One region of the Latilactobacillus curvatus JCM 1096 genome, then DNA from elsewhere that is predicted to be linked to it. Evidence: a T-box and tRNA genes for the amino acid it is inferred to sense, from the RefSeq annotation. Region 1 holds a T-box; the other holds one or more tRNA genes.

Region 1 (15,555 bases):
CGCGAAGCCCTGAAGAACAACGACCTTGAACGTTTCGGCAAATTAGTTAATGCGTCACACGTGTCATTGCAATTTGATTATGAAGTGACTGGGATCGAATTAGACACACTCGTTCAAACCGCTTGGCAACAACCAGGGGTCTTAGGCGCTCGGATGACTGGTGCGGGCTTTGGGGGTTGTGCGATTGCAATTGTTGCTAAAGACCAAGTCGACAACTTTGAAACGAATGTTGCTAAAGTTTATACAGACAAGATTGGGTATGCGCCAAGTTTCTACGTGGCAGAAATTGCCGATGGCGCTAAAAAATTAGGTTAATCAGTCAACTGAAGAGGAGAATGATAAGATGACAGTTTTAGTATTAGGTGGCGCCGGCTACATCGGCTCACACACCGTTGATCAATTAATTCAACGCGGCACGGATGTGGCCGTTGTCGACAGTCTCGTCACCGGCCATCAAGCCGCCATTAATTCACAAGCGCGCTTTTACCAAGGCGATATTCGCGACAAAGATTTCATGCGCAGCGTCTTCCAACAAGAAAAAGTCAGCGGTGTGATTCATTTCGCCGCTTTCTCAATCGTGCCCGAATCGATGCAAGCACCACTTAAATATTTCGACAATAACACATACGGCATGACTGCCTTACTCGAAGTGATGAATGAATTCGACGTCAAACACATCGTCTTTTCATCAACAGCGGCCACTTATGGGGAACCGAAATCAATTCCAATTAAGGAATCCGACCCACAAGTCCCAACTAACCCGTATGGTGAAAGTAAATTAATGATGGAAACGATGATGAAATGGGCTGACAGAGCTTACGGTATTAAATTCGTTGCATTACGGTACTTCAATGTCGCTGGTGCCAAACCAGATGGTTCAATCGGTGAAGATCATCACCCAGAAACCCACTTGTTACCAATCGTGTTACAAGTGGCTGCTGGCAAACGTGAACAACTCTCCATCTTTGGTGATGATTATGATACACCAGATGGCACTAACGTCCGCGACTATGTCCACGCGTTAGACTTAGCCGACGCCCATATTTTGGCCCTCGGTTACCTCGAAGAAGGCCATGATAGTAACGCCTTTAACTTAGGCTCATCAACTGGTTTTTCAAATATGGAAATTGTCGAAGCCGCTCGCAAAGTGACTGGCAAGGCAATTCCTGTGACAATGGCACCGCGTCGTGCTGGTGATCCAAGTACTTTGATTGCCGCAAGTGACAAAGCACGCGAAGTCTTAGGTTGGACGCCACAGTATGACAATATGGAAGCAATTATTGAAACTGCCTGGAATTGGCATTTAAATCATCCAGCAGGATACGCAGATCGGTAGAGGAAAGCATATGCAAGCAAGAGAATTGATTCAAACATTTATTGAAAAAGTGATTATCTTTCAAGACACACTTTATAAAGCAGAAGACCAACAGTACTTATTTAATCTCGTCTTAGACCTTGTTGGTGAAGAGGACAGTAACGTTGCGGTGACTGATCAAAGTCTCATCGGATTAAAGGACGCATTGTTGCGTCTTGCAGTTGCGAATAGCCGGATTGAGAATTTAGCGGCAGAACAAGATATTTTAGGGGCGAAGTTGATGGATTTGGTGACGCCATTACCAAGTGCGGTGAACCGCCATTTTTGGCATCAATACGAGAGTGATCCCCAACAAGCACTTGCCGACTTTTATGAATTAAGTCGGGCCAACGACTACGTTAAAGTGGCCGCAATCGCGAAAAATATCGCTTATCAAGTGCCGACGCACTATGGCGACTTAGAAATCACGATTAATTTATCGAAGCCGGAAAAGGATCCGAAACAAATTGCGTTAGCCAAAACGATGAAACAAACCGGCTACCCCAAATGTCAATTATGTCTGGAAAATGAGGGGTATACGGGGCGTTTAGATTTCCCAGCACGGCGTAATCATCGCATCATTCGTTTTGAATTGGCAGGTCAGACTTGGGGCTTCCAATATTCACCATATGCTTATTTTAATGAGCATTCGATTTTCCTTGATGGTCAACACGAACCAATGGTGATTAATGAAACGACCTTCAAAAATTTATTACAGATTGTGAAGCAGTTCCCCGGCTATTTCGCTGGGAGTAACGCTGATTTACCGATTGTCGGTGGTTCGATCTTAACCCATGAACATTATCAAGGGGGGCGTCACGATTTTCCAATGGCTAAGGCGCCAATCGAGACACCACTACATTTTAACGGGTATAATGATATTCAGGCGGGAATTGTGAAGTGGCCAATGTCAGTCATTCGTTTGACGAGTGCGAATGCAACGCATTTGGAAACACTCGCTGCACAAATTTTAACTAGTTGGCAAAATTACAGCGATCCAAGTGTCCAAATCTTAGCCCACTCAGAAGACGGCACACCACATCATACGATTACGCCGATTGCGCGGATGCGAGACGGTCAATTCGAAATTGATTTGGTACTACGCGACAATCAAACGTCTGCAGAACATCCAGATGGAATTTATCATCCACATGCAGATGTGCAACATATTAAAAAAGAAAATATTGGTTTAATCGAAGTGATGGGCTTAGCAATTTTGCCACCACGACTCAAAGATGAAATGGCTGAGGTTGAACACTATCTCTGCGATCAACCAAACCAGATGGCCGCTTACCATCAAGAATGGGCAGATACGATTAAAGCCGCTAACACATCGATTACATCAGATAACGTAACGGAATTAGTGCGGACTGAAGTCGGCAAAGTGTTCATGCGCGTTCTAGAAGACGCTGGTGTTTTCAAATGCAACGAACAAGGTCAGGCAGCATTTATTAAATTTACGCAACATGTTTAACCTATAAGGAGGGACATTCATGAAGTATTGGCGAGAAGCATTTGGAGAAATAAATGGTCAAACGGTTTGGCAGTATTGGCTAGAGAATCGTCAGGGGTATCAATTAGCCGTGACAGAATACGGCGCAACGATTACTCACTTGGTGATGCCGGATCAAAGTGGTCAGATGGCCAATGTTGTGATTGGCTATGACACCCTAGCGGATTTTGTAAAGCAACAAGCTTATTTTGGTGCGACAGTGGGACGCGTAGCTGGCCGCATCGGTCAAGGTGCTTTTACACTCGATGGTCATGATTATCAAGCACCGATTAATAATGGCGCCAACACGAATCATGGTGGCCCCAATAGTTTTGAATCGCAAATCTGGCAATCATCAGTGGTTGAAAAAGATGATGCGATTAGTGTCGTTTTCATGTTAACGAGTCCAGATGGTGAAAATGGATTCCCCGGTAATTTAGCGGTGACCACGACGTATACGCTAAATGAGGCCAATGAATGGCTAATTGACTATCAAGCAACGACTGATAAAACCACGTTGTTTAACCCAACATGCCATGTCTATCTGAATTTGACGGGGGACTTTGATCAATTTGTTGGCCAACACACATTGCAAATCGATAGTGACCGTTTTGGTGCCATTCAACCAGACGGCTTACCAACCGGGGAATTAGTCCCAGTTGCGGGCTCTGTCTTTGATTTACGTCAACCGCGAGCTTTGCAAGCCGCTTTTGATAGTGAAAATACGCAAACTAAATTGGTCGGTGGTTTTGATCATCCATTCCTGTTGAATCAAACGCCGGGTAAATCGGATGCGATTTTACGCGATCCCGAAAGTGGCCGCTCGATCACAATTGATACAGAAGGGAATGCAATCGTTATTTATACCGCCAATGGCTTCGGGGACGAACCAAACTTAACAAATCAGGCAATTCAACCCCACCAAGCAGTGGCGATTGAAGCCCAAATGATGCCAGATGCCATCCATCATACCGAGTTTGGTAATATTGTTTTGCATCCTGGCGAACAATATCAACGGCGGACCCGATATAAACTCAATTAATTTATTTTACGCTTGCATGCGGTTACAAAATCGCGTATAATTGACTTGTTTAGATGACCGATTCTGGTGGCTAGATAATAATTGTGTATTTAAAAGGAGTAACATCATGGAAAAAGGAACAGTAAAATGGTTTAACAATGAAAAAGGTTTCGGCTTTATCTCAGCAGAAGGTCAAGACGATATCTTTGTACATTTCAGTGCAATCCAAGACGAAGGCTTCAAGTCATTAGAAGAAGGCCAAGCGGTCGAATTCGACATCGTTGAAGGCACACGTGGAGCACAAGCTGCGAATGTTGTAAAACTTTAATTTAGAGGAATTAAATACGACTATTCTAATTTAATTTAATTAAATTTAAATTAGAATAAGATCGTTCATGTTTATAAAAAAATAGCATAAAAGTGTTGACTTCATTTATCATGTGAACTATGATAAGCACATAAGTTAATAAAGCGATTGAAAAGCGCAGTAGAATTAGTAACCACTATTACAGAGAGTCGGGATTTGGTGAGACCTGACATATGTTTCTAAGTCGAATTACACTTTTTGTTTTATCAAATCGTACGTTGAATTTACGTTAAAATCTAGAGTGATATTTTGAAAGTGCACTTTCAAAATATAACACGGGTGGTACCGCGAAAAAATGACATTTCGTCCCAGTAATCTTTATTTTATTAAAGATTGCTGGGACTTTTTTAATTTAGGAGGAAATTTTGATGAGAAAAAATATTATTGATGAATTAACATGGCGTGATGCGATTAACCAACAAACAGATGCTGAAGGATTGCGTGAATTAGTAGAAAACAACAAGATTTCTTTATACTGTGGGACTGATCCAACTGGTGATAGTTTACACATCGGTCATTTGATTCCATTCATGATGATGAAGCGATTCCAATTAGCTGGACATCACCCATACATCTTAATCGGTGGTGGGACAGGATCAATTGGTGATCCAAGTGGTCGTAATTCAGAACGCCAGTTACAAACAATGGAAAAGGTTCAAAAAAATGTTGAAGCTTTATCAAACCAAATGCGGAAATTATTTGGTAAAGATGCCAATGTTACTTTTGTTAATAACTACGATTGGTTATCAAAAATCTCATTGTTGGACTTTTTAAGAGATTACGGTAAGAATTTCAACATCAATACAATGTTAGCTAAAGATATTGTTGCTAGTCGTTTGGAAGTGGGGATTTCATTTACTGAATTCACATACCAAATTCTACAATCAATTGATTTCAAACACTTACATGATGAACATAACATCCAACTGCAAATTGGTGGGGCTGATCAATGGGGCAATATTACTTCAGGGATTGATATGATTCATAAACTTGAAGGTAGCGACGAACCCGTATACGGTTTAACAATTCCATTAATGTTGAAAGCTGACGGAACTAAGTTTGGTAAGACAGCAGGTGGTGCAATCTGGCTTGATGCTGAAAAGACTTCACCATACGAATTCTACCAATTCTGGGTAAATCAAGATGATCGTGATGTTATTAAATACCTTAAATTCTTCACATTCTTAGAAGAAGACGAAATTGAAGAATTGGCACAAAAAGTTGCAACAGAACCTGAAAAACGTGAAGCACAAAAACGTTTAGCACAAGAAGTGACACGTTTTGTTCACGGTCAAGAAGCATTAGATGAAGCGGAACATATTACTGAATTACTTTTTGAAGGTAATATCAAAGCTTTAGATGTTGTTGAAGCAGAACAAGCTTTTGGTAAAGCACCATCAGTTGAAATTAGTAAAGAAGCTAAAAACATTGTTGACTTCTTAGTGGATACAGGTATTGAATCTTCAAAACGTCAAGCACGTGAAGATGTTCAAAATGGTGCCATTACAATTAATGGTGACCGTATCCAAGAAACTGATGCGATGATTGACCCGATGACTAGCTTTGATGGCAAGTTTGTGATTATTCGCCGTGGGAAGAAGAATTACTTCTTAGCACGTGTTACTGACTAGAGACGTTCCAAAAATTAAATGAAGGCTTTTGTATCTATACTGAATGTTACTGGGTTCTTCGTGAATGTAGATCATATAGTATAACCCCAAAATACAACTGCAAAGGTAGCCGTCAAACGTTGTTTGACGGCTATTTTTCGTACTCTAAAAAATCGGAATCGCTTTCATATGTTTGCTTTTATGGACAATGAGCGTATTCTATTGATTGGGGTTATACTATGGTAGATTGCAAATTTAATCCGAATTTTTGGACAAATTTGTCAGCATAACCTGATACGGTGTTTGCCAGTCGAGTATTTTAAGCGGTCGCTGGTTAATTTGGAGTAACGTCGTCGTTAAATCTTGAGCACTAATGTGCTCAAAACGAGTCCCTTTAGGATAAAAATAACGTAAATTCCGATTAAAGCGTTCATTACTACCACGTTCAGCTGGCGTATAAGCATGGCAGTAATAGGTCTTAATACCATATTGTGATTCAAGTGATACTAGCCCACTAAACTCAGTGCCACGGTCCACAGTAAAGCTGTGCACCGGACCATTAAAAGTGGTTAGGAACTTAGTTAGTGCTTCATTAACAGTCGCTGTCGTCCGATCTTTTAACCGGTATGCCCAAAGGAACCGTGATTTGCGATCGATTAAAGTTAATAAAACTGCCTTACTATGCCCACGAGGACCAACGACTGTATCTAGTTCAAAATCGCCGATGCGCTTACGTTGATTAATCATCATGGGACGCTGTTCAATTGATCGCCCCAAAGATTGATTATATTTGGATCGTTGGTCAACGTTACGCCGTTGGCGTACGCCATGTTCAGGTAGATCATTCAAGGAGAAACCAATTCTCCCCTGATTTAGCCAATTATAAATAGATTTAGTAGCTAGTTTAAATTCGTGAGCAATCATTCCTGGTGACCAGCTTAGACGTAAATGGTTGAGAATTTTTTGCTTTAACTCATCGCTCAGCTTAGTTTTCCGACCACATCGTGATCGCTTGTATTCGGCATCTGTTTGTGCTAATTCAGCCTGATAAGGTTGACATCGAGATAATTCATAAGAAATTGTTGACGGTGATCGGTTCAGCCGAACGCCCATTTGGATATTGGACAGCCCTAGTTCACAAAAGGTTTCGATTTTAATTCGTTCGGAATAGGTTATACTAGATAAAAGATCAGCTCCTAAAAGATGGGTTTGTGGTAAACACCATTTTAAAGGAAGCTGATCTTTTTTGTCCGAACAGCGTTCGGATTAATTTTACAATCTACCTTAACTAAAACCACGGTATAATAGACGGAGTAAACTTAAAAGAAAGAAAGTGACTCACAGATGGCATTAAGTTATGTGGATAATCCGCAGGTTCAAAAAAATCGTTGGCGAATATTGACGGCTGTCGGACTATTTACCTTCATGTCGACGCTTGATGGCAGTATCGTTAATATTGCACTTCCAGTCATGAGCCGTGATTTAAAGATTCCGATGAATCAAGCGGAATGGATTGTGTCGATTTATCTGATTATGATTTGTGCCTTATTATTATTATTCGGTAAAATTGGCGATGCTTTTGGGAAGGTCAAAGTGTTTAAAATTGGAACCTTCTTATTCGTGATTGGTTCCTTGTTGTGTGGCTTTAATGGCGGCTTACCATTGTTATTAGGTGCACGCGTTCTTCAGGCTTTAGGGGCATCAATGACGATGAGCAATAATAATGGGATTATTACCGAGGTTTTCCCACTGAAAGAGCGTGGGCGAGCGTTGGGGTTAACCGGATCATTCGTTGCGTTAGGTAGCATTGCCGGGCCCGGGATTGGTGGGCTAATCTTAGCGCATTTTAGTTGGGGCTATATTTTCTGGATTAACGTGCCAATTGGAATTTTAACCATTATTTTTGGGCATTTTATTTTACCGAAGGATATTGTTAAAACACATGAAAAAATTGACTATGCTGGGTTTGCCAGTTTTGTAGTTTTAATTGTTAGTTTATTCCTCGGCATTTTCATCGGCCAACAAATTGGATTTACCTCACCAATTATTTTAGCGGCCTTTGTCGTTGCCTTAATTAGTGCTGGCATCTTTGTTTGGATTGAACAACATGTAGAACAGCCATTATTATCGTTTAGATTGTTTAAAAATATCGATTTTAGTTTGAGTTTACTCTGTGCGTTCTTAATTTTCATCGTTAACTTCTTCTTCAATGTGATTTCACCATTCTATCTGGAAAATGCGCTAGGCTTAGCGCCTAATCTTGCCGGTTACAGTTTAATGATTTTCCCAATTGTTCAAGTGGTGGTCGCACCGATTGCCGGGAGTATCTCGGATCGAATTGGGCCAGAAATGTTAACCTTTATCGGGTTAGTGTTGATTTCGATCAGTCAGGTCGGTTATATGTTGATGAATCTACAAACACCGATCTGGTTATTCATGTTCTTCGTTGGCTTAGTTGGGCTTGGGAATGGGATTTTCCAAGCACCGAATAACACGATTGTCATGAGTTCCGTCGGTGTTGAAGATCTAGGGATTGCTGGCGGGATTAACGCCCTCGCGCGGAATCTTGGGATGGTCTTTGGGATTTCATTGTCAACGACGGTTTTATATGCCGCAATGAGTCGCAATTACGGGCAAAAAGTGACGGGGTATATTCCAGGTCACGCGAATGTGTTCATCGCTGGGATGCATGATGCCTTTATGGTTGCGCTAGTGATTTGTTTAATCGCAACGGCTCTAACCGGTTGGCGGATGTTGAAACATCGCAAAATAGCTTAACTATTCAAAAATAGCGCCGCTCATCAAAAAGATGGGCGGCGCTATTTTTGTGGATTTAATTAACTTCTTTTGGTCCGCTGTTAGCAGCGGTTTGACCTTGGGTATAGGCCAATAAGTGTTCGCGCAGATCATTTTCCATGTGGTTGAGTTCTTTTTCAGCCACTTGGCGTTTTTCGCGGCCTTCTTGTTGAATCTTGAGGGTTTCTTGTAAGGTTTCAACAAGATCATTTTGTGTTTTCTGTAAGGTTTCGATATCAACGACGCCGCGTTCATTTTCTTTGGCGGTTTCGATTGAAGACATCTTCAACATCGCACTATTTTTCTTCAAGAGGTCATTGGTCGTTTCAGACACTTGTCGTTGTGCAGTGACCGCATCTTTTTGACGGAGCAGGGTGAGGGCGATGGCAACTTGGTTTTTCCAGAGTGGAATCGCCGTGTTAATGGAAGCCTGAATCTTTTCAGCTAATGCTTGGTTGGTATTTTGAATCAAGCGAATCTGTGGTGCTTGTTGCAACGTGATTTGCCGTGCTAATTCTAAATCATAAGTTCGTTTTTCCAAGCGGTTCTTGAATTGATTGAGATCATTAACTTCTTGCACGACCATTTGATTATCGTCATTTTTGGCGCGTTCCATGGCTTCTGGAATCGTCGTTGTTTCTAATTCTTGAATCTTCAACTGACCAGCAGCAATATAAATATTGAGTGCATCGAAGTAGGCTTTATTCTTCGCATACAACGTTTCAAGCGTCTCATTGTCGCGCATTAATGCATTTTTTTCTTTGTCCAATTTAACGGCAATCCCATCAATTTGGGCGCCAATTTTTTGATATTTCGCAGTGATTTCATAGACCGACTTCTTAATCTTGCCAAACATCCGCTTGAAAACGTTGCTGTCTTCGGCGCGTAATTCGTCAGGATTGGCTTCGTTTAAACGGTACATCAATGACGTTAATGCGTCACCAATTTCGCCTGTTTCTTGGCTTTGGACTTGGTTGAGCATTGTTTGGGAGAAAGCGCCGAGTTTCTTTTGGGCTTGAGCGCCGTAATTCAAGACGGCTTGTTGGTCGTTGACGTCCAGCTGTTGTGCCAATTGTTCGGCCTGTGCTTGTTGTTCAGGGGAGAGCTTATTGATAATTGAGGCCTCTGCCTGGGGGGCTGCTTCCTCAGTGACAACTGGCGCACTTTGGTCGAAAGGATCTTTTAATAAATCATTCATTAAATCGTTTGTTGGATTGGGCGTTTCAGACATTAGTCTTCCTCCTTGTGATCTGGGGTGATTTGTTGTTGAGCGACGGAGACTTCTGTGTCTAAGTCATCGACGTCTTCGGCCACGAAATCCGCGTAGTCTTGTTGAATCTGTTGACTAAGCGCATCAATTGCCGCAGCCGATTTATCTAAAACGAGATAGGTATCGGCTGTCTTGACTTCATGATGGTTAATTTCGATGTATTTGCTAGTCAGTTCATTGATTGATGGTAAGTGCCGGTATAAAAAGTCGCCAGCATTGTGAAGCCGCTTTGGATCTTTCACAATCGCACGAAAAAGCGATTGGCTGACCTTGGTTGTATCGTGATTTAAATCGATTGCCCGTAATTTAGGAAGAGCTTGCATGTTGGTTGCAAGTACCTTAATTTGCGCTTCGGCTTGTTGCATCGTTTGTCTGAAAAAGTCAATTTCGTCATCACTCATGCCAGCATCTTGGTAGTGTTTCAGCATTTGTGGTGAAATATGCTGATCTTTTTTATATTCTGGTTGTCGTTTAAGCCGTTTGAGGCTGATTGTAACGTAGATCAGCCCTAATAATAAACCAAGGCTGAACCAGATGAAATTATCCCAATCACCATAAATATCAAAGCATGTTGCCAAAATTGGGATTGAGACAAGTGTAATGAGCATGCCTGTGCACCAAATCGTTATTTTTTTAAACATAATTGTCAGCTCCTGATTTAATTGATGCCTTCATTCTAACAGGAATTAAGGTAAAAGAGTATCCGCCTAAGGATGGATTTTTAATTCGGCCGTGAACCTGAATTTAGCATTGACGATGGCGGACGATTTTAAATGCGCGTATAATAGCGATTAAACGGTAAAGGTGGCATTAGCAGATGGATTATACAGAAAAGGTCCTCTCGGAAGAAACATTATTCAAAGGCCAGATCATTGATCTTGCCGTTCAACAAGTGGCACTGCCAAATGGACAAACCGCAAGTCGCGAGATTGTCTATCATCATGGGGCGGTTGGCATTATTCCGATTACGGCGGATAACAGCATCCTTTTAGTGCGACAATGGCGCGCCCCCATGCAACGTGAAACGTTAGAAATTCCTGCTGGAAAGATTGATCCAGGTGAAAAGAACTTAGATCAGGTCGCACTACGTGAATTGAATGAAGAAACGGGTTTGACGACGCAAAAGCTCGTGCACGTGACGGATTTCTTTTCATCACCCGGTTTTTCAAATGAATTAATGACTTTATACTACACTGATACACTAACGCCGGTCACGCATAAGCGCTCGCTAGATGACGATGAGTTCTTGAACGTCGAAAAGTTGACGTTAGAAGAAGCACAAGCAGCCGTTGCAGATGGTTTAATCTGTGATGCCAAAACGATTATGGCGTTGTATTACTGGCAATTACAAGCAAAATAGGAGCGGTAGAAATGACGAATGAACCTAAGACGCGCGAAGAATATCGACAACAAAAAGAGGCTGAAGAAGCCGCCTTTAAACAGCGCGATCAAGAGCGCCTCAGGACAGAACGTGAATATGCACGTGAACAACAAAAAGAAGCCCTTAAAGCGGTGACTGAAGACGAACCAGAAACAGCAACGCGTCGGACTAAGAAAGTCGATCCACCAGCGGTTAAACGAATGAAGAAACGGTTGAATTGGGCGATTGGGATTACCTTTGGCTTAATTATTATCGTTTACTTGATTCTTTTTTTCCTATAGAATGGTAAAGTTAATGTTTTTTTAGAATGGAGAGAATTAGTATGAAAATTAGTGTCATTTGCGCCATGGAAGAAGAAATTCGGACGCTTTTAACAAAATTAGAAGATGTGCAACAACACACGGTTGCTGGCAATACCTTTTATAAAGGTCAATTGTACGGTCATGAAGTGACGTTGGTTGAATCAGGAATTGGTAAAGTGCAAGCTGGGATGACGACGGCGATTTTATTAGCCGAAGAAAAACCAGATGTTGTGATTAATACCGGTTCAGCTGGTGGGATTGGTGAAGGCCTTCATATCGGCGACGTCGTGATTTCAAGCGAAGTCGCTTATCACGATGCAGAAGCAACTGCCTTTGGTTACTTACCAGGTCAATTACCACAACAACCCCAACGATTTGAAAGTGATGCTAAGATTGTTCAACAAATCGAAGCGGCGGCTAAAGCGGTTGACATACAACCACGTGTTGGTTTAATTGTCACCGGTGATCAATTTGTTGCGAGCCAAGATAAAATCAAGGCAATCAAAGAAATTTACCCCGAAGCGCTCTCTTGTGAAATGGAAGGCGCTGCAATTGGTCAAGTCGCAACGCAATTCAAGATTCCATTCGTTGTCATTCGCGCAATGAGCGACGTCGGCAACGAAGAAGCCGGCGTAACGTTTGACGAATTCATCGTAGAAGCAGGCCAAAAATCAGCAGCGATGTTGCTTAACTTCTTGAAGAATATTAAATAAAATGGGTGCGTTCAAGCTCGTTAAAGAAGAAGTGCGTTCAAACCGGGTATATTCCGAGCACTAGTCCAACAAGGTGAATGATTGCTGCAAGCAATCGTTTGACTTGTGTCGCTAGGCACAGGCATATGGTTTGAAAAGCACGTTAAATAAAAGAAGTGCGTCATCAACGGTTAGCTTCTGAGCATTTGCATAACTTAACGAATTAGCGACATAGTCGATGATTTGATAAGTGTAGCAAAGCGCAGGAAACTGTTGATGAAAGCACGTTAAGAAAATAAGTGTGTTCAAACTGGTTATGTTCTGAGGATTAGCAAAATTAGACGAATAAGCGGCGAAGCCGATTGTTTGGCTAATTAGGCTAAACGTAGGAACATGGTTTGAAAAGCACGTTAAAGGAGTCCACCCATGGAAAAATTCTGTCAAAGTTGTGGCATGCCACTGACTGCACAAAACCAAGGTAGTGAACAAGATGGCACCAAGTCAAATCAGTATTGCCAACTGTGTTACGTTGATGGTCAGTGGACAGAACCAACAATCACTTTTGAACAGATGCTTGAAAAAGGGATTGCTGGGATTCGTGCCGACCAAACAACCGGTAAGATGAAACAATGGTTCCTAATTAAAAGCTATCCGATGATGCTTAAAAAGATGCGTCGGTGGGCATAAAATATCAAAAGAAACTTATCCTAATGGGTAAGTTTCTTTTTTTGGTTAAATGGTTAAATTCTGCTAAACTAACAACAACGTTACGAATGGAAGAGGGGATGTCAATGACACCAGAAGTGAGCCAGTATTGGCAACATTTTATAGAACAACAGCAGTTACCACCTGATTTACAACCAGCGGAGATTTATTCATTTGGGAATACAGAACAAATGGCCAATGAATTGGCACGATTGGTAATAATCGGTCAAAAAACGGCCACCACTTCTGCGATTGAGTTGTATGAACCCGATGAGCATGTCCCACAAGTGGGGGATTATAATGTTATTTTAGATGGACGAGACCGGCCGGTTGCAATTACGAAAACGATAATGTGCACGATTGTTAAGTATAATCAAGTCGACGCTGAACATGCCTTTTTAGAGGGCGAGGGTGATCGAACCCTTGCTTATTGGCGTTCAGTTCACGAGCCTTTTTTTAAAGCTGAATATGCAGAGGCAGGGCAGGTGTTTACGCCGACAATTGCCTGTTTATGTGAGCGTTTTGAAGTGGTAACGGAGAGGCGTGAATTAAGATGATTCCTACACGATTGTCAGAAGGTGATGAGATTCGGGTCATCGCGCCTAGTAATAGTTTGCAAAGTGTTGGCGGATATGTGGCTAATCAACCGGCGAATGATCGATTGAGTGCACTTGGTTATCAGGTGACGTTTGGGCAGCATGTCTTGGTAATGGACCAATTCAATTCTAGTCCAATTGAAGCGCGGATTGCCGATTTGCACGCTGCTTTCATAGATGACAATGTCAAAGCGATTTTAGCGGTGACTGGTGGTTATAACAGCAATGAACTACTTCCCGATTGGACAGTCAATCACGGTCAATGCGACAGAGGGATGGTTACAAATCGAAGGCGATTAATATAAAATGCAAAAGCGGCGGATGACACAAAAATTATTTTTGTGCCATCCGCCGCTTTTGATATCCGCATATTTGTGCTATCAGTTATATGCCTGCGATTAACAGTAACTACAACACACTCTCTTTAGAGTAATGCTAAAGTTCGTTGCAGTTCCGGTTCTTGTTCAAGTTTTGCGAGTGGTAAGTCATGGGTCACTTGATGGTCTTCATTAAAGACGACCACCCGTTTAGCGACTTGTTTGACTTGAGCCAGGTTGTGGCTTGCAATTAAAATCCCTTTGCCGGCTTGATTGAGTTGTTGGAGCAAGTGGATAATCAGCGTTTGGTAGGCGGCTGATAGGCCGTTGAATGGTTCATCGAGCACAATTATTTCAGGATTCATCGTTAGCACACTGCCCAAAGCGACGAGTTTTTTTTCGCCACCGGAAAGTTGATAAGGGACGCGATCAGCTAAGTGTTCGATTTGTAACAACGCGAGGCAATCGTCAACGCGGGTTTGCACTTCATCTGGGGCTAAGCCCATCTGTTCTGGACCAAAAGCGAGTTCGGCGCGCACCGTTTCGTTAAATAATTGAACGTCACTATTTTGGAACACAAAGCCGATTGCGCGGTGGAGGGCAGTCGCCTGTGCAGGCTTTTTGAGGAAGCGGGCATCGACAAGTTGGTCTTTAAAATAATATTGGCCTGCGCTGGGCTGAATCAAACCGTTAATTAATTTAAACAGCGTCGATTTTCCGGAACCATTAGGCCCCATAAACGCGACGGCCTCGCCTGCATCGATGGTAAGAGAAATATCGTTAAGGCTGTCGGTTTGCGTATAGGCGTAGTGAATGTGTTGCAAATTCAGCATCTGATTACCTCCGAATGAAATAGAATAGGCAAAATAGCCCTAGATCCCAGCTGATTAAGCGCCAGTCGTAGCGATTCACTGTTAGCGGCGTCCGTCGGGTGACTTGTCCGGTGTAGCCCCGGAGAATCATCGCATCGTATAAAGCGGTAATGTAGTTGCGGGAACTTAAGTAGAGGCGGCCAATCAGTGAACCGACTAAATTTTGTCGTTGGTGGCTTTTACCAGTTGAGCGTAGCCGAATTGCCCAGAGGGATTCTTGTAAAAATTGGGCGAGCAAGTGGCTGTATTTCAGACTAATTTCGAGTGTCAAAATGAGCAGACTGGGGAGTCTTAATTGACGTAAAGCAACAATAAAAGCGGGCCAAGTGATCGTCTCGAGAAAGAAAGCAATATTTAATAACATGATTTCAGTCCGTACGATAAATAAAAGCGTTGTGGCGACTTGGCCGAGCCAAAAATTCGGTAGAATTAATAAAATCGCAATGATACTGATATCACCGACGCGTTTAAAAAGCGGCCATAAATGCTGGCTTGGTAAGCGGCAAATTCGAATTAACGTCAATAAACCAATCAACCAAATTAAAAGTAGACTATGGGTTAACACGAGAATGATGAGTGTCACCAATAAACTAATCAGTTGAATACCAGGCGTTTGATGGGCGGTTAAAGGTTGAGGCTTTGTTTGATTAAAGCGCCGCAGCAAACGATCACTAAAGCACAAATTTTGAATTAAAAAACGGTCGAATTGCGCGACCGTTTTGGGCGTAGCTTCCGTTGTTTGAAGCCAAGTTGGTAATTTAGGATTGAGTTGAATAATGA
Region 2 (15,555 bases), 280 kb from region 1:
ACAGCGATGTATGGAGCGGACTAGTACTAATCGGTCGAGGACTTAACCAAAGGTGCAATGTTAGGCTTTTGAAATGAAATATTACTTATTATGCAGTTTTGAGAGAACGAAGTTCTTCTCAGTGCGCAAGCACAAAATAGTGTGGTGGCGATAGCAAGAAGGATACACCTGTTCCCATGTCGAACACAGAAGTTAAGCTTCTTAGCGCCGATAGTAGTTGGTGGGAAACTACCTGCGAGGATAGGACGTTGCCGCGCTTTTATTGATGGAGGTTTAGCTCAGTTGGGAGAGCGTCTGCCTTACAAGCAGAGGGTCACAGGTTCGAGCCCTGTAACCTCCATTGAGTCGTTAGCTCAGTTGGTAGAGCATCTGACTTTTAATCAGAGGGTCGACAGTTCGAGCCTGTCACGACTCATCGGCCAAGTTACACGCCAAAATGCGGGTGTGGCGGAATTGGCAGACGCGCTAGATTTAGGTTCTAGTGTCTATATAGACGTGGGGGTTCAAGTCCCTTCACCCGCATTCAATTGAATATTCAATGAAAGTTATCTTATTATGCCGACTTAGCTCAGTTGGTAGAGCATCTGATTTGTAATCAGAGGGTCGGGCGTTCGAATCGTCTAGTCGGCATTAAGATGCGGAAGTAGTTCAGTGGTAGAACATCACCTTGCCATGGTGGGGGTCGCGGGTTCGAATCCCGTCTTCCGCTTTCATTATGATTAAGCCGGGGTGGCGGAACTGGCAGACGCACGGGACTTAAAATCCCGCGGTAGGTGACTACCGTACCGGTTCGATTCCGGTCCTCGGCATCATAATGAAAAATGCACCCATAGCGCAACTGGATAGAGTGTCTGACTACGAATCAGAAGGTTGTAGGTTCGACTCCTACTGGGTGCATATAACGGGAAATAGCTCAGCTTGGTAGAGCACCTGGTTTGGGACCAGGGGGTCGCAGGTTCGAATCCTGTTTTCCCGATTGTAACGTAAGTTACATATTATAAATTTAAGTTTTTTGGCGGTGTAGCTCAGCTGGCTAGAGCGTCCGGTTCATACCCGGGAGGTCGGGGGTTCGATCCCCTTCGCCGCTATTTTTCAAAAAACTTGGACCTTTAGCTCAGTTGGTTAGAGCAGACGGCTCATAACCGCCCGGTCGTAGGTTCGAGTCCTACAAGGTCCATCGTTTGGTGAGATTTTGTAGGTGGTTATAATATTTTTATATTATCGCGGGATGGAGCAGTCTGGTAGCTCGTCGGGCTCATAACCCGAAGGTCGTAGGTTCAAACCCTACTCCCGCAATTGGTCGCATGGTCTAGCTGGTTAGGACGCCTGCCTGTCACGCAGGAGATCACGGGTTCGAGTCCCGTTGTGACCGTTTCAAAATGGCTCAGTAGCTCAGTTGGTAGAGCAATGGATTGAAGCTCCATGTGTCGGCAGTTCGATTCTGTCCTGCGCCATATCATGAATATGCGGGTGTAGTTTAGTGGTAAAACCACAGCCTTCCAAGCTGTTGTCGCGAGTCCGATTCTCGTCACCCGCTTTTCATGGGCCTATAGCTCAGCTGGTTAGAGCGCACGCCTGATAAGCGTGAGGTCGATGGTTCGAGTCCATTTAGGCCCATTATCTAAATAATATGGAGAAGTACTCAAGTGGCTGAAGAGGCGCCCCTGCTAAGGGTGTAGGTCGGGAAACTGGCGCGAGGGTTCAAATCCCTCCTTCTCCGTTTTGTATGGCCCGTTGGTCAAGTGGTTAAGACACCGCCCTTTCACGGCGGTATCATGGGTTCAAATCCCGTACGGGTCATTGTAACAATGTTACATTTTATATGTTTTATGGAGAATTACCCAAGTCTGGCTGAAGGGAACGGTCTTGAAAACCGTCAGGTGGGTTCTGCCCACGCGAGAGTTCGAATCTCTCATTCTCCTTTATATTATCGCGGGATGGAGCAGTCTGGTAGCTCGTCGGGCTCATAACCCGAAGGTCGTAGGTTCAAACCCTACTCCCGCAATTTGGTCGCATGGTCTAGCTGGTTAGGACGCCTGCCTGTCACGCAGGAGATCACGGGTTCGAGTCCCGTTGTGACCGTTTCAAAATGGCTCAGTAGCTCAGTTGGTAGAGCAATGGATTGAAGCTCCATGTGTCGGCAGTTCGATTCTGTCCTGCGCCATTTTTGGAGGAGTAGCGAAGTGGCTAAACGCGGCGGACTGTAAATCCGCTCCTTCGGGTTCGGTGGTTCGAATCCACTCTCCTCCATATTTTTTAGGGATATAGTTTAAAGGTAGAACTACGGTCTCCAAAACCGTCAGTGTGGGTTCAATTCCTACTATCCCTGTTTATATTATAGCTTGCATATTATGTGTGAATGTAGTATAATTATTCATGTTAATGATGGCGGTATTGGTGAAGTGGTTAACACATCGGTTTGTGGATCCGACATACGTGGGTTCGATTCCCACATACCGCCTTTATTCTTGGGCTATGGCCAAGCGGTAAGGCAACAGGTTTTGATCCTGTCATGCGCTGGTTCGAATCCAGCTAGCCCAATTTACTTTTTAAGGGACAGGATTTGTTCTTTTATGGCGGTATAGCCAAGTGGTAAGGCAGAGGTCTGCAAAACCTTTATCACCGGTTCAAATCCGGTTACCGCCTTTGCGTTTAGGCGCTAACCTTAATTGGTCAAAATGCCGGTGTGGCGGAATTGGCAGACGCGCGGGATTCAAAATCCCGTTTCCTCACGGAAGTATCGGTTCGACCCCGATCACCGGTATAATTGAACATTATACAGTTTTAAAAAGCCTTAGAGATAGGGCTTTTTTTGTTGCGTTAATACCATGGTTCTTTTGAATACTAATAGTTAATTGGTAGATTGCAAATTTAATCCGAATTTTTGGACAAATTTGTCAGCATAACCTGATACGGTGTTTGCCAGTCGAGTATTTTAAGCGGTCGCTGGTTAATTTGGAGTAACGTCGTCGTTAAATCTTGAGCACTAATGTGCTCAAAACGAGTCCCTTTAGGATAAAAATAACGTAAATTCCGATTAAAGCGTTCATTACTACCACGTTCAGCTGGAGTATAAGCATGGCAGTAATAGGTCTTAATACCATATTGTGATTCAAGTGATACTAGCCCACTAAACTCAGTGCCACGGTCCACAGTAAAGCTGTGCACCGGACCATTAAAAGTGGTTAGGAACTTAGTTAGTGCTTCATTAACAGTCGCTGTCGTCCGATCTTTTAACCGGTATGCCCAAAGGAACCGTGATTTGCGATCGATTAAAGTTAATAAAACTGCCTTACTATGCCCACGAGGACCAACGACTGTATCTAGTTCAAAATCGCCGATGCGCTTACGTTGATTAATCATCATGGGACGCTGTTCAATTGATCGCCCCAAAGATTGATTATATTTGGATCGTTGGTCAACGTTACGCCGTTGGCGTACGCCATGTTCAGGTAGATCATTCAAGGAGAAACCAATTCTCCCCTGATTTAGCCAATTATAAATAGATTTAGTAGCTAGTTTAAATTCGTGAGCAATCATTCCTGGTGACCAGCTTAGACGTAAATGGTTGAGAATTTTTTGCTTTAACTCATCGCTCAGCTTAGTTTTCCGACCACATCGTGATCGCTTGTATTCGGCATCTGTTTGTGCTAATTCAGCCTGATAAGGTTGACATCGAGATAATTCATAAGAAATTGTTGACGGTGATCGGTTCAGCCGAACGCCCATTTGGATATTGGACAGCCCTAGTTCACAAAAGGTTTCGATTTTAATTCGTTCGGAATAGGTTATACTAGACAAAAGATCAGCTCCTAAAAGATGGGTTTGTGGTAAACACCATTTTAAAGGAAGCTGATCTTTTTTGTCCGAACAGCGTTCGGATTAATTTTACAATCTACCTAATAAGCATTGGGGGGTTGCTAAAAATGACATTAACTATGTGTCACCGAAGCAACTTATTGATCAAATTTGTAATTCCAGAAAAGTCGGTGCTAATTTATTAATTAATACCGGGCTTGAATTTGACGGTGCCATTCCAGCATTTTCACAGTCGTTATTGAAGATTGTCGGACAATGGATGTCAGTTTATGGAGAAGCAATTTATGCGACAAATCATTATGAAAATCAGACCTACTTGGCAAGTGGCGAGACAACCGATTTTATCAAAGGAAACTATCTGTTTGTCTATGGTTTAGGTAATATAGGTAATAGTAATGTTGTGCTGGGTGGCGAAAAGGCGCGGAAGATAGTGTTTAATCAATATCCGCAACGCGTAACTAGCATCACTTGGTTAGATAATCAAGCGTTGTTTGAGTTTGAGCAGGCTTTAGACGGGACGCTAACAATTTATGCCAATGCTTTTCAATATGGGACACATTTAATTGATCGCGTAGCCACTATAACTGTCGAAGACTAGTGACGAGGTAGAAGATGAAAACAAAAGATGTAACGATTAGGTATCAAAAAACAGCGACGGTTCATAGTGATCGCAATCAACTGGCTTGGCTTGGAAAGATAGCAGTTGGGACATGTTTCTTGATGTACGTGTCATATATCCAACAAATTATGGCTAATTTAGCTGGGCACCCTGTGTCGGCGATTCAACCAAGCGTTGCGATGGTTAATGCGACTTTGTGGTTTAGTTACGGTTGGTTTAAACCACATAAAGATTGGCCAATCATCATTTCAAATGTCCCAGGAATCATATTTGGGCTGGTAACATTAATTACAATTTATTACCATTAATAGCAAAATAACCCGGGTCAATTGACCCGGGTTATTTTTTTGATCAACTTACGCTAAATTAATTGACACCCTTTATGAATGGTATGGTACCATAGGCGTAATTAGAAAAGCGAAGGGATGCGGGCGCATGCGACGTTCTAAATGGATAATAATCATCATTGGTTTAGGAGTTTTGATTGGCAGTGGATGGTGGCTTTTAGGGCATGCAACGACGCAAAAAGCGCAGCAAATCAAGCAAACAGAAAATGAACAGCCCACTTTTTATTTGCATGGTTATGGCGGTTCGGCTCGTTCGACTGATAGCATGATCAAAGCTGCTCGCGAACAAAAGAATGCGACACAGGTTCTCACTGCAACCGTTCGTAAGGATGGTTCAGTTGATTTACAGGGGCGTTGGTTAGCTAAAACGACACGACCAATCGTGCAAGTTGTTTTCGAAGATAATCGCAATCCTGACTATCAACAAGATGGTGAGTGGTTTAAAAACGTCTTAGTCGCGGTTAATCGGCAGCACAGCTTCAAACGATTCAACGTGGTGGCACATTCGATGGGCAACTTGACGGCTGTTTATTATTTATTGAATCATGCGACTGATAAACAGTTACCCCGTATGGCGAAGATGGTGAATATTGCGGGTCATTTTGATGGGATTATCGGGATGGATGATCAGCCTAATCAAAACCAGGTTAAAAAGGATGGCCAACCACAAAAAATGAACGCGACTTATCGGCAACTGATGGGACTGCGTAACCAGCTCCCTGCTAAATCGATTACGGTGTTGAATATCTATGGGGATTTAGGCGATGGGACGCATTCTGACGGACGTGTTAGTAATGCATCGTCACAGTCGTTGCGGTATTTGGTGACGCCTGGTGCGAAGACCTATCAAGAAAAGAAGTTTACTGGTAAAAAAGCGCAGCATAGTCAATTACACGAAAATCATGCAGTCAATCAAACTGTCTTAGCGTTTTTATGGTAAAACATACTTAAAAAGTGGTGGCGACAAAAATTAATTTTGTCGCCACCACTTTTTTAATGTTCAAGACGGTAGTCTCGCGCTGCTTGTTCGAGATTCGAAATGAGAGCTTGTTGTTTTGGCGAGAAGAACTGGGTCTTACGATAGGCTAACGAGATATAAAAGATTGGTTGTGGTTCATCCAATAAATCAAGTACCACTAAGTCATCAGCAGGCGTAATACTGGTTTCAGTTAGAAAACCGATGCCGACATTTTCGTGAATCATACTTTTTAAGACACTAACGTCATTGGTGCGGTAAATAATTTCGGGTTTGATTTGATTGACGTCCGATAAGTTCTTGAAGACCACGGGATGCACGAATCCTTCCGCGAGCATAATAAATTTCTCGTGGGCTAAATCACGAAAGGCGACCGCTGGTTTCTGGGCTAAGGGACTATCAGGTGCAACTACAATCTTAAAATGGTGACGTTCGATGACTTTAGCTGTGATGGTATCGGTTTGAAGTGGCGTCGCAGAGCCAAGAAGCGCGACATCTAGTTCACCGGCTTCTAATGAAGCCAACAATTCTTTGGAACCCCCATCAGCTGTCTTAAAATGTTGAATCGTGCCGTTAGCGGCTAGCTTTTGTGCTAATTTTGAGAAGTAGTAAGTGCCGATAATTGGTGGCAAGCCAAAACGCAAATCAGTAGCGTTGAGATTGAGCATGTCGGCCTTTGTTAGTTCAATCTCCGCTAATATTCGCGCGGCATGTTGATAAAGTTGCTCACCACCAGGGGTAATAATCAATGATTGGTGTGATTGATCGCGCTGAATGAGTTTGGTCGCGAATTCATCTTCAAGGCGTTTGACCGCGTAAGTGATCGTCGGTTGACTGACCTTGAATTGATCAGCGACTGCCGTAAAATTTTTTAATTTAATTAGCGCAGCAAAATAGGCCAAATCTTTAATCTTCATAAAAACTCCTGTTTAATGCAGTTTAGACGTTTCATATAAATCTATTTTATCATAAATGTAAGTTTTGACTATCAAATGTTGAGGCGTGTATAGTGACCAACATGATATAAAAGAAAAGGAGATTTTTAATATGAAAGCACAACAAATTTTAAATGATCCATTTTTAAATAAGGGTACAGCATTCACTGCTGAAGAACGTGCACAATTTGGTTTAACGGGGATGTTACCACCTCACGTGCAAACCATTGATGAACAAGTTAAACAAGCTTATGCCCAATATCAATCAAAAGCCAACATGCTTGAACAACGGATTTTCTTAATGTCAATTTTTAATGAAAACCGTGTGTTGTTCTTTAAATTATTCAGCCAACATGTTGCTGAATTCATGCCAGTGGTTTACGATCCAACGATCGCTGACACAATCGAAAACTACAGTGCTTTATATGTGAACCCCCAAAACGCTGCTTTCTTATCAATCGACGATCCTGATTCAATGAAGACAACCTTGGCAAACGCTGCTGATGGTCGCGAAATTAAATTAATCGTTGTGACTGATGGCGAAGGAATCTTAGGGATTGGCGACTGGGGCACACAAGGTGTGGATATCTCAGTTGGTAAATTAATGGTTTATACGGCTGCTGCCGGGATTGATCCTAGTCAAGTCTTACCAGTTGTTTTAGATGCTGGGACGAACCGTGAAAGCTTACTCAATGATGAGTTATACTTAGGCAACCGTCATGAACGGGTTCGCGGCGATCGTTACTACGATTTCGTCGATCAATTCGTGCAAACAGCTGAAGACCTATTCCCTAATATGTATCTTCACTTTGAAGATTTTGGCCGGAGCAATGCTGCTAATATTTTGAACAAGTACAAAGATCAAATCGTGACGTTCAATGATGATATCCAAGGCACAGGGATTATCACATTAGCTGGGATTATGGGCGCTTTAAATATCTCTGGTGGCAAGATGACCGACCAAGTTTACATGAGCTTTGGTGCTGGGACTGCGGGTGCTGGGATTACCCATCGCATCTTCGAAGAAATGTTACAAGAAGGTTTAACTGAAGAACAAGCACGTAGCCGTTTCTACATGGTTGACAAGCAAGGGCTATTGTTTGATGATGATCCAGAATTAACACCAGAACAAAAACCATTTGCGCGCAAACGGAGTGAATTCGCGAATGCTGATGAATTAACAACTTTAGAAGCTGCTGTCAAAGCAATCCACCCAACTATTTTAGTGGGGACTTCAACCCAACCTGGGACCTTTACAGAATCAATCGTGAAGGAAATGGCTGCTCACACAGAACGCCCAATTATTTTCCCATTGTCAAACCCAACGAAATTAGCTGAAGCAACTGCTGCAGACTTAATCAAGTGGACTGACGGCAAAGCTTTAGTAGCGACTGGGATTCCTGCTGCACCTGTTGAATACAACGGTGTCACATATGAAATCGGTCAAGCAAACAACGCTTTAGTCTATCCAGGGCTTGGTTTAGGCACAATCGCGTCAACTGCGAAAGTCTTAAATGACGAAATGATTAGCAAAGCAGCTCACTCATTGGGTGGCATCGTTGATCCAACAGAACCTGGCGCAGCTGTCTTACCGCCTGTGACAAAACTAGATATCTTCTCACAAACGGTTGCGAACGCTGTTGCTCAAAGCGCTGTTGATCAAGGTTTGAATAAAGAACCAATTGCTGACGTGCAAAAAGCCGTCGCAGACATGAAATGGGAACCAGAATACAAAGCACTATAATTTAAATATAAATCGGTAGGAGCGTGAAAGAGTTGGCAGCATTTCTAACATCATTATCAAGCGTTGTCGAAATCGTCTTAGTCATTGCATTGGGGTTTTGGCTACGGAGTTCAAAAAAATTCGATGATAATTTTAAAGGCACAATTTCATTTTTAATCATGAATGTCGCTTTACCATTATCAATTTTCGTCTCAGTTCTAGATAACTTAACCCGTGAAAAGTTGGTCGGTTTATCTGGCGGCTTGATTTACGTCTTAATTAGTTTCGCCCTCGGTTATCTCGTGGCATGGTTACTAACCAAGGCTTTCCGAATTCGGCCAGGTCGTCGTGGGACATTTATCAATATGTTCGTTAATGCCAATACCATCTTCATTGGGTTACCATTGAACTTGGCACTATTCGGTGACAAGAGTTTACCTTACTTCTTGATCTACTATGTGGCCAATACGGTTTCAACATGGGCAATCGGGGTCTTCTTCATCTCAAATGATGATCCAACCAAAGAAAAAGGCGCTGCTAAAGGCAAATTTAACTGGCGTAAATTATTACCTTCTCCATTAATCGGTTTCTTAGCCGCATTAATTTATCTTCTAACTGGTTTACCATTACCAGAACTTGTTGATAAGACATTCTCAATGGTCGGTGGCATCGTAACACCAATGTCATTGATCTACATTGGGATTATCTTAGCTGATGCTGGTTTGAAATCAATCCATTTCGACCGCGATACAGTCCTTGCGTTATTAGGCCGTTTCGTTGTGGCACCAGCCATCATGATTGCCATCATGCTATTCTTCAAGAACACAACCTCAATCCCATCAATCGAACAAAGCACATTGATTATTCAAGCTGCAACACCTGGTTTGGCTGTCTTACCAATCTTAGTTGGCCAATCACATGGTGATGTTGAATATGCAACGAATGTTGTCACAACAAGTACTGTCTTGTTCGTAGTTGTTGTCCCAATCTTAATGCAAATTGTTCAATATATCTAAAGCTTAAATGTGTCGTTCAGCTGACACTCCCCTAAATTTTACCCCCATTGCGCCGTCTCAATTAATTGAGACGGCGCTTTTTTTGTGCAAAGAAACACAAAGAATGTTGTCAAAGGCGGTAAAGTGCATTACAATGAAAACGGATTCAATAATGTAAAGGGGACGACAGCATGACAGAGAAAATCTACACCAACTTAGCACCTGAACCATTGGGACCATACAGTCAAGCGATTGCAACGGATCAACTGGTTTTTATGTCAGGGCAACTCGGATTAAAAGATGGCCAATTGGCACCAGACTTAGCGAGTCAAACAAAACAAGCAATCACGAATATGCAACACGTGTTAGCGGCAGCAGGATTATCCCTAGAAAACGTTGTGAAAACCAATTGTTTTTTAACTGATTTGGATGACTTTAACGAATTCAATGAAGTATATGCGCGCTTCTTCGGTGATATCGCACCGGCTAGAAGTGCCGTTCAAGTTGATAAACTACCAGCTGGCGCAATTGTTGAGATAGAAGCAGTTGCAATTCGTTAATGCCGTAATTGACTGAATAAACAACCATTTGAAAAAAGCCTCCAGAGGAAATTAAATGCATTTCATTTAACCATCTCTGGGGGCTTTTTTGCATGCCTGAAATTTAATGTTTAAAGTGATGTTTATGGGTACAAATACTGATATATAAGCATTGTTGTGAAAATATTCTACCAATGTTAATTAGAAAAAGATTAAAATTAGATGATAAAAATTGCGAATAAAATGAAGCTCCAGCGCGACCATTTTGATGACATGGAACCGAATACAAATATCGGCATTAAAGAAGTTTACACATGTTGCATAATCATAGATAGGGATTATCTCTTTAAAAGATTTAACAGATTCGTTTTAAAACAACTTGTACACAATTTAATAGCTTGTCAGAATAAAAAAACATTAAGTCCAATTGGTGATTAATTGATTGAATCTTTGATATCCCAATTGATAACTAGATCGTACCAAAGGTGTAGTGATGAATGGAAAAATAGAAAAATCATATGGAGGTAGACGATGGATAGAAGAAAATTAGCGCTGGGTGCAACAATGCTGACCATGTTATTGACGTTTATCTGTATCAATAGTGGTCGTACTCAAGCAGCGATACCCGCCCATATTCCAATCGATGGCATCTTTAAACCCTCCATTGGGGTAGATAGTTCCGTTCAAGCAGGTGGAATTGTGCAAGTGACACCAGATAGCCAGAACAAGAAGGGGGCAATTTGGTCGGAAGAGCAGTATAAGATTGATTTGACACATAATTTTACAAGTTTAATGTATGTCAATTTAGGGGACAAAAAAGCGCAATCGGTTGACGGGATGGCCTTTGCAATGATGAATGACCCAGACAAGGTTAAGAATTGGCAGCAAGTGACCGGTGGCGCCCTTGGTGTTTGGCGGAATCCATTTTCTTGGGTAAAAGATAACTCAGCAATCGCCAAGTCATTTGCCGTTGAATTCGATACGTACCATAATGGCAATGATTTTGACGGTTTGCTACCCAATGATGGCCCAGATAGAGGCCATGTTGCTTATAATTTTCCAGGACAAGATAGTGCATATCAGCGTTTACCAAGTCGCTTGTACGCGCTAAACCATCTACAACTTCAAAAACCGCAAAATGGTGATTATTTATCATTAGTAACATTAGGCCATATCGTGATGGCACCAAGTGTACAGGCTGCGACAACATCGAATGAAACAACTACGAGGAAAATTGCACTAGAAGCAGGGGACACAACAACGACTAACCCACCAATTGTGCCAGGGACAGATGGAAACGGAAACGGACCAACTGGCGCAACAGGGGATATCACGATTGATAATTTAACATCACTTGATTTTGATAAGGTGAAACTGACTGGTGGCGCGCAAAACGTTAAGAATATCGTTAAAGATCCTAACGTACAAGTCACCGATAAACGGGGAACTGGCGCTGGCTGGAATATTACCGTTAAAAGTTCAGAATTTAAAGACACAACGGATTCAACGCATATCTTAAAAGGCGCACAGATTAATTTTCCAGTCGGTAAAGTAGTCGCTAGTGATTCAACGAATACTGCTGCACCAACAGCTAAAGCGATTACTGTTCCTGCTGATGGGTTGGATAATGCGCAAATCTTGATGAGTGCTGATAAAGATAAAGGGATGGGAACATGGGCAGATGTGATGACAACTGACGGCATTACACTGGATATCGCTGGTGGCGCTTATGCTGGCAGCTATAATGCTGATTTGACCTGGACACTTGGGGATACACCGCTTCAATTAGCTGGCAGCAGCCGCTAAATTTGAAAGAGGCAAGTGTTAAGTCGTTACTGCAACGGACTAAATTTTAATCGATGTGCAAAGTGATTAAAGAGAGGGACTTCAAAAATGAAATGGATGCATATTTTACAAAGAATCAGCGTCGTCATCTTAATGGGCGGCATCGCGTTGTGGTTGAATACAACGACCGTCCAAGCGGCTGATCAGAGTATGAATTACCAAGTTAAAGCGAATTTACCCAGCAGTCAAAACAATCAAAGTGTAACGTATTTTGATTTAAGGCTGGCACCTAATCAGGAAGAGACGATTAGTATCACGGTGCAAAATAAGGATAACCAAGCGCATATCTTTAACATCAGTCCGAATACGGCGGTGACTAATCAAAACGGGGTCGTTGATTATAGCCAGTCAAAGAAAAAAGCGGATGAAACGGCGCCTGCTAATATTGCCTCACTGATTACGGGGGATAAAAAAGTAACGGTGCCGGCTCACAGTAGCAAGGACGCCATTTTTAAAATTAAAATGCCTGCTAAGAAGTTCCATTGTACTTTATTAGGTGGTTTTAATATTGTTCGTGAAGGGCAGCCTACCGTTAAAAAGCAAAAGAATCGCGTGACATTGCGTAACCAATTCGCTTATGTAATCGGTCTGAAAGTGACCGAAAGTGATGCCATTATTGCGCCAAATCTGAAACTGAATCACATCAAAGCGGGGCTCGTTAACTATCGGACAGCAATTACGGCTAATTTACAGAATACAAAGGCTGTTATGATCAGAGGCTTGAAAGTTGATGCGGTGGTTACCAAGTTAGGCTCTGATCAAGTGCTTCACCGGACAGTCAAATCAGACATTGCGATGGCACCGAATTCGAACTTTGAGTACGCCATCAACTGGGATAATGAAGCGCTGAAGCCGGGCAAATAAATGCTTAAGCTAACCGCCACTGATAAGTCGGGCGGTTAGTGGTATTTTACGAGTCGGTTTAATATTACAGAGCAAAAAGCCCATCAAGCTAATGACCAAGCCGTTGATTTACAAAAAACAACCATTAACTGGTGGTATATCATGCGGTGGCATATTCCTGGTGCTCTTAGTTGGGTATATTATTTTTCTAAAACGACAAGCGAAAAAAGCCTGATTCAATGAAGTCCCAATCCTGAGCGCGTCATCGATTAGAATGGATTCGAAAATAATCCCTTGATAATGAATAGATGGAAGTATTATCTCTATTCACTACCAAGGGATTTTTATATGTGCTGCGTTATTGGTTGTTCGGTTAATTAGGTTTAAAAAAGAGGGAATGGATTTTATATCACGTTATTTACGAATGATATTCATAAACAGTGGTTTTTTGATGCCATTTAACGTATAATAAATTAAAAACAAATTAGAGATGAGGCAAGAATATTGATTTCGACTGAAACGACACTAGCTGGGTACCACTTTGATAACTGTTTCATGAACGCGGCGGGGGTTTATTGTTATGATGCTGCTGAGTTAAATCAAGTGCAGGCTTCAATGGCAGGGACTTTCGTGACCAAGAGTGCCACCGTTATGCCCCGCTCTGGAAATCCAGAACCACGTTATCAACCAACGCGTTTAGGCAGTATCAATTCAATGGGCTTGCCGAATGAAGGCCTACCTTATTATTTAGACTATGTGAGTCAACAGCAAAAGGCAGTGCCAGACAAGACATACTTTCAATCGATTACGGGATTTAATATTGAAGAAGACGAGCAACTGTTGGCACAGATTAGTGCTTCTGATTTTAAAGGTGTGGTGGAATTGAACTTATCTTGTCCGAACGTACCGGGGAAGCCGCAAACGGGCTATGATTTTGAAATGGTGGAACGAATTCTAACGCGAGTTTTTACGGTTTATCACGGTCCATTAGGCGTTAAATTACCGCCGTACTTTGATATCGTGCATTTTGATCAGATGGCGGCGATTTTGAATCAATTTCCATTAGCGTTTGTCAATTCGGTGAATAGCATTGGAAATGGCTTGAAAATTGATGTGGCAACTGAACGGGTTGTGATTAAACCTAAGCATGGTTTCGGTGGCATCGGTGGCGATTATATCAAACCAACCGCCTTAGCGAATGTCCATGCCTTCTATCAGCGTTTGAATCCAGCCATTCAAATTATTGGGACTGGTGGGATTAAATCTGGTCAAGATGCATTTGAACATATTTTATGTGGGGCTAGCATGGTCCAAGTTGGGACAGCGCTTCAAAAAGAAGGCCCCATTATTTTTGAACGTTTAACGCGCGAATTACAGACAAGCATGGCTCAAAAAGGTTATACTAAACTGTCTGACTTTAGAGGCAAATTACAATATTTAGATTAGTTGAAATGAGGATTTACAATGCAGTATCGTTATTTATTTTTTGACATGGACAATACTTTATTCGATTTTGATGCGGATGAAGATCAAGCTTTGGCCCAATTATTCAAAGATCAAGGGGTTCAATTGATCCCAACAATTAAGACAACTTATCAGACCTTTAATCAAAACTTGTGGCGGCAGTATGAAGAAGGTACGTTAACCCGGGAAATATTATTGAACACACGCTTTGCAACCTTCTTTAAAGAACAGTTTAATCAGGAAGTTGATGGACCAAGATTGTCCCAAAATTATTTAGACAACTTGGCATTAGGCCATGATTTAATGCCACAAGCAGAAGCTCTGTTAAAGGCGTTAAAAGCAGCTAACATTAAGCTATATGTCACAACCAACGGGGTTGCCAACACGCAATATCGGCGGTTACAAGATTCAGGATTAATCACATATTTCGATGCCGTTTTTGTTTCGGAAGAGTTGGGATATCAAAAACCAGATCCACGGTATTTCCAAAGTGTCTTCCAACAATTAGAGGGGATCTCACAAGCAGAAGCTTTGATTGTCGGTGATTCACTTACTTCAGATGTGCAAGGTGGGCAGAACGTGGGTGTCGCCACAGCGTGGTATAACCCGAACCAGCTAGCAAATCAAATGACAGACATACAGCCAACACACGAAATTGAACACTTAATGGACTTATTGGCAATTTAAAAGCCGATTTGCGGCATTCAAGAGGAGTGGATAAAACATGAAAAAGCAACGATATTTTAGAATTAGCCTAGGTTGGCGAATCTTAATTGGAATCGGCCTAGGGTTAGTGGTTGGTCGGTTTTTCTACCATAATCAAACCGCTATCTCAATCTTACAATCAATTGGAACCTTGTTCATCAATTTAATTAAGATGATTGTGTTACCAATTGTTGTTTCCTGTTTGGTCGTTGGGATTGCCAAGATGGGTGATATCAAAAAACTTGGCCGAATTGGTGGTAAGACGTTATTGTATTTCGAAGTGATGACGACCTTCGCAATTATTCTCGGATTAGCTGTCGGCAATATTGCTAAACCAGGAGCGCTGATTGACATTCATAGTTTGGCACATGGCTCAATTAGTCAGTACACAGCAGCCGCTAAGACCGCTGGAAATCATGGCTTGGGTGATATCATCATGGATATCGTGCCAACGAATTTCTTTGCGGCCTTGGGGTCTGGTGAAATGATTCCAGTCATCTTCTTTACGGTCATGTTCGGTTTAGGGTTGGCGACCTTTGGTAAAAAGGCAACCCCGCTCATCGATGCTTTTGAAATGATTTCAGAGGTTATGTTCAAGATGACAAACTGGATTATGCAGTTAGCACCAATCGGGGTGTTTGCATTAATCGGGGTTACAATTGCCCAATTCGGATTTGAAGCTTTGAAACCATTGCTCTATTTCATCATCGTTTGTTACGCAACGATGGCATTTTTCGTGGTTGTT

What was found. The T-box of region 1 lies ahead of tyrS (tyrosine--tRNA ligase). A T-box ahead of a tRNA ligase gene usually reads a tRNA of that ligase, here a tRNA-Tyr.
Region 2: it has a tRNA-Tyr gene. The T-box ahead of tyrS (tyrosine--tRNA ligase) is inferred to sense a tRNA for this amino acid. The anticodon was not compared.

What each region holds. Positions count from the first base shown of each region.
Region 1 covers NZ_CP026116.1:283,677-299,231, forward strand. Annotated here, with positions in the region: gene LCU_RS01580 (galactokinase) at 1-315, shown strand, start outside; gene galE (UDP-glucose 4-epimerase GalE) at 344-1,336, shown strand; gene galT (UDP-glucose--hexose-1-phosphate uridylyltransferase) at 1,347-2,828, shown strand; gene LCU_RS01595 (aldose epimerase family protein) at 2,848-3,888, shown strand; gene LCU_RS01600 (cold-shock protein) at 3,995-4,195, shown strand; T-box leader at 4,334-4,548, shown strand; gene tyrS (tyrosine--tRNA ligase) at 4,603-5,865, shown strand; gene LCU_RS01610 (IS30-like element ISLpl1 family transposase) at 6,100-7,020, opposite strand; gene LCU_RS01615 (MFS transporter) at 7,189-8,622, shown strand; gene LCU_RS01620 (toxic anion resistance protein) at 8,678-9,871, opposite strand; gene LCU_RS01625 (5-bromo-4-chloroindolyl phosphate hydrolysis family protein) at 9,871-10,551, opposite strand; gene LCU_RS01630 (NUDIX hydrolase) at 10,728-11,270, shown strand; gene LCU_RS01635 (hypothetical protein) at 11,282-11,572, shown strand; gene LCU_RS01640 (5'-methylthioadenosine/adenosylhomocysteine nucleosidase) at 11,614-12,306, shown strand; gene LCU_RS01645 (zinc ribbon domain-containing protein) at 12,712-12,972, shown strand; gene LCU_RS01650 (ASCH domain-containing protein) at 13,077-13,547, shown strand; gene LCU_RS01655 (LD-carboxypeptidase) at 13,544-13,891, shown strand; gene LCU_RS01660 (energy-coupling factor ABC transporter ATP-binding protein) at 14,011-14,736, opposite strand; gene LCU_RS01665 (energy-coupling factor transporter transmembrane component T) at 14,741-15,457, opposite strand; gene cbiM (cobalt transporter CbiM) at 15,534-15,555, opposite strand, start outside.
Region 2 covers NZ_CP026116.1:2,819-18,373, forward strand. Annotated here, with positions in the region: rRNA gene LCU_RS10005 (23S ribosomal RNA) at 1-50, shown strand, start outside; rRNA gene rrf (5S ribosomal RNA) at 141-257, shown strand; tRNA gene LCU_RS00015 (tRNA-Val) at 268-340, shown strand; tRNA gene LCU_RS00020 (tRNA-Lys) at 343-415, shown strand; tRNA gene LCU_RS00025 (tRNA-Leu) at 439-522, shown strand; tRNA gene LCU_RS00030 (tRNA-Thr) at 558-630, shown strand; tRNA gene LCU_RS00035 (tRNA-Gly) at 638-709, shown strand; tRNA gene LCU_RS00040 (tRNA-Leu) at 724-809, shown strand; tRNA gene LCU_RS00045 (tRNA-Arg) at 824-897, shown strand; tRNA gene LCU_RS00050 (tRNA-Pro) at 903-976, shown strand; tRNA gene LCU_RS00055 (tRNA-Met) at 1,015-1,088, shown strand; tRNA gene LCU_RS00060 (tRNA-Ile) at 1,104-1,177, shown strand; tRNA gene LCU_RS00065 (tRNA-Met) at 1,223-1,296, shown strand; tRNA gene LCU_RS00070 (tRNA-Asp) at 1,299-1,372, shown strand; tRNA gene LCU_RS00075 (tRNA-Phe) at 1,382-1,454, shown strand; tRNA gene LCU_RS00080 (tRNA-Gly) at 1,467-1,537, shown strand; tRNA gene LCU_RS00085 (tRNA-Ile) at 1,544-1,617, shown strand; tRNA gene LCU_RS00090 (tRNA-Ser) at 1,633-1,720, shown strand; tRNA gene LCU_RS00095 (tRNA-Glu) at 1,729-1,800, shown strand; tRNA gene LCU_RS00100 (tRNA-Ser) at 1,832-1,922, shown strand; tRNA gene LCU_RS00105 (tRNA-Met) at 1,932-2,005, shown strand; tRNA gene LCU_RS00110 (tRNA-Asp) at 2,009-2,082, shown strand; tRNA gene LCU_RS00115 (tRNA-Phe) at 2,092-2,164, shown strand; tRNA gene LCU_RS00120 (tRNA-Tyr) at 2,170-2,250, shown strand; tRNA gene LCU_RS00125 (tRNA-Trp) at 2,259-2,329, shown strand; tRNA gene LCU_RS00130 (tRNA-His) at 2,389-2,461, shown strand; tRNA gene LCU_RS00135 (tRNA-Gln) at 2,470-2,541, shown strand; tRNA gene LCU_RS00140 (tRNA-Cys) at 2,576-2,646, shown strand; tRNA gene LCU_RS00145 (tRNA-Leu) at 2,681-2,764, shown strand; gene LCU_RS00150 (IS30-like element ISLpl1 family transposase) at 2,872-3,801, opposite strand; partial or broken gene LCU_RS00155 (alpha-L-fucosidase) at 3,914-4,417, shown strand; gene LCU_RS00160 (SemiSWEET family transporter) at 4,432-4,746, shown strand; gene LCU_RS00165 (alpha/beta hydrolase) at 4,874-5,725, shown strand; gene LCU_RS00170 (LysR family transcriptional regulator) at 5,779-6,678, opposite strand; gene LCU_RS00175 (malolactic enzyme) at 6,800-8,440, shown strand; gene LCU_RS00180 (AEC family transporter) at 8,473-9,435, shown strand; gene LCU_RS00185 (RidA family protein) at 9,606-9,974, shown strand; gene LCU_RS00190 (WxL domain-containing protein) at 10,485-11,759, shown strand; gene LCU_RS00195 (WxLIP family cell surface protein) at 11,847-12,662, shown strand; gene LCU_RS00200 (dihydroorotate oxidase) at 13,146-14,087, shown strand; gene LCU_RS00205 (YjjG family noncanonical pyrimidine nucleotidase) at 14,106-14,792, shown strand; gene LCU_RS00210 (dicarboxylate/amino acid:cation symporter) at 14,830-15,555, shown strand, end outside.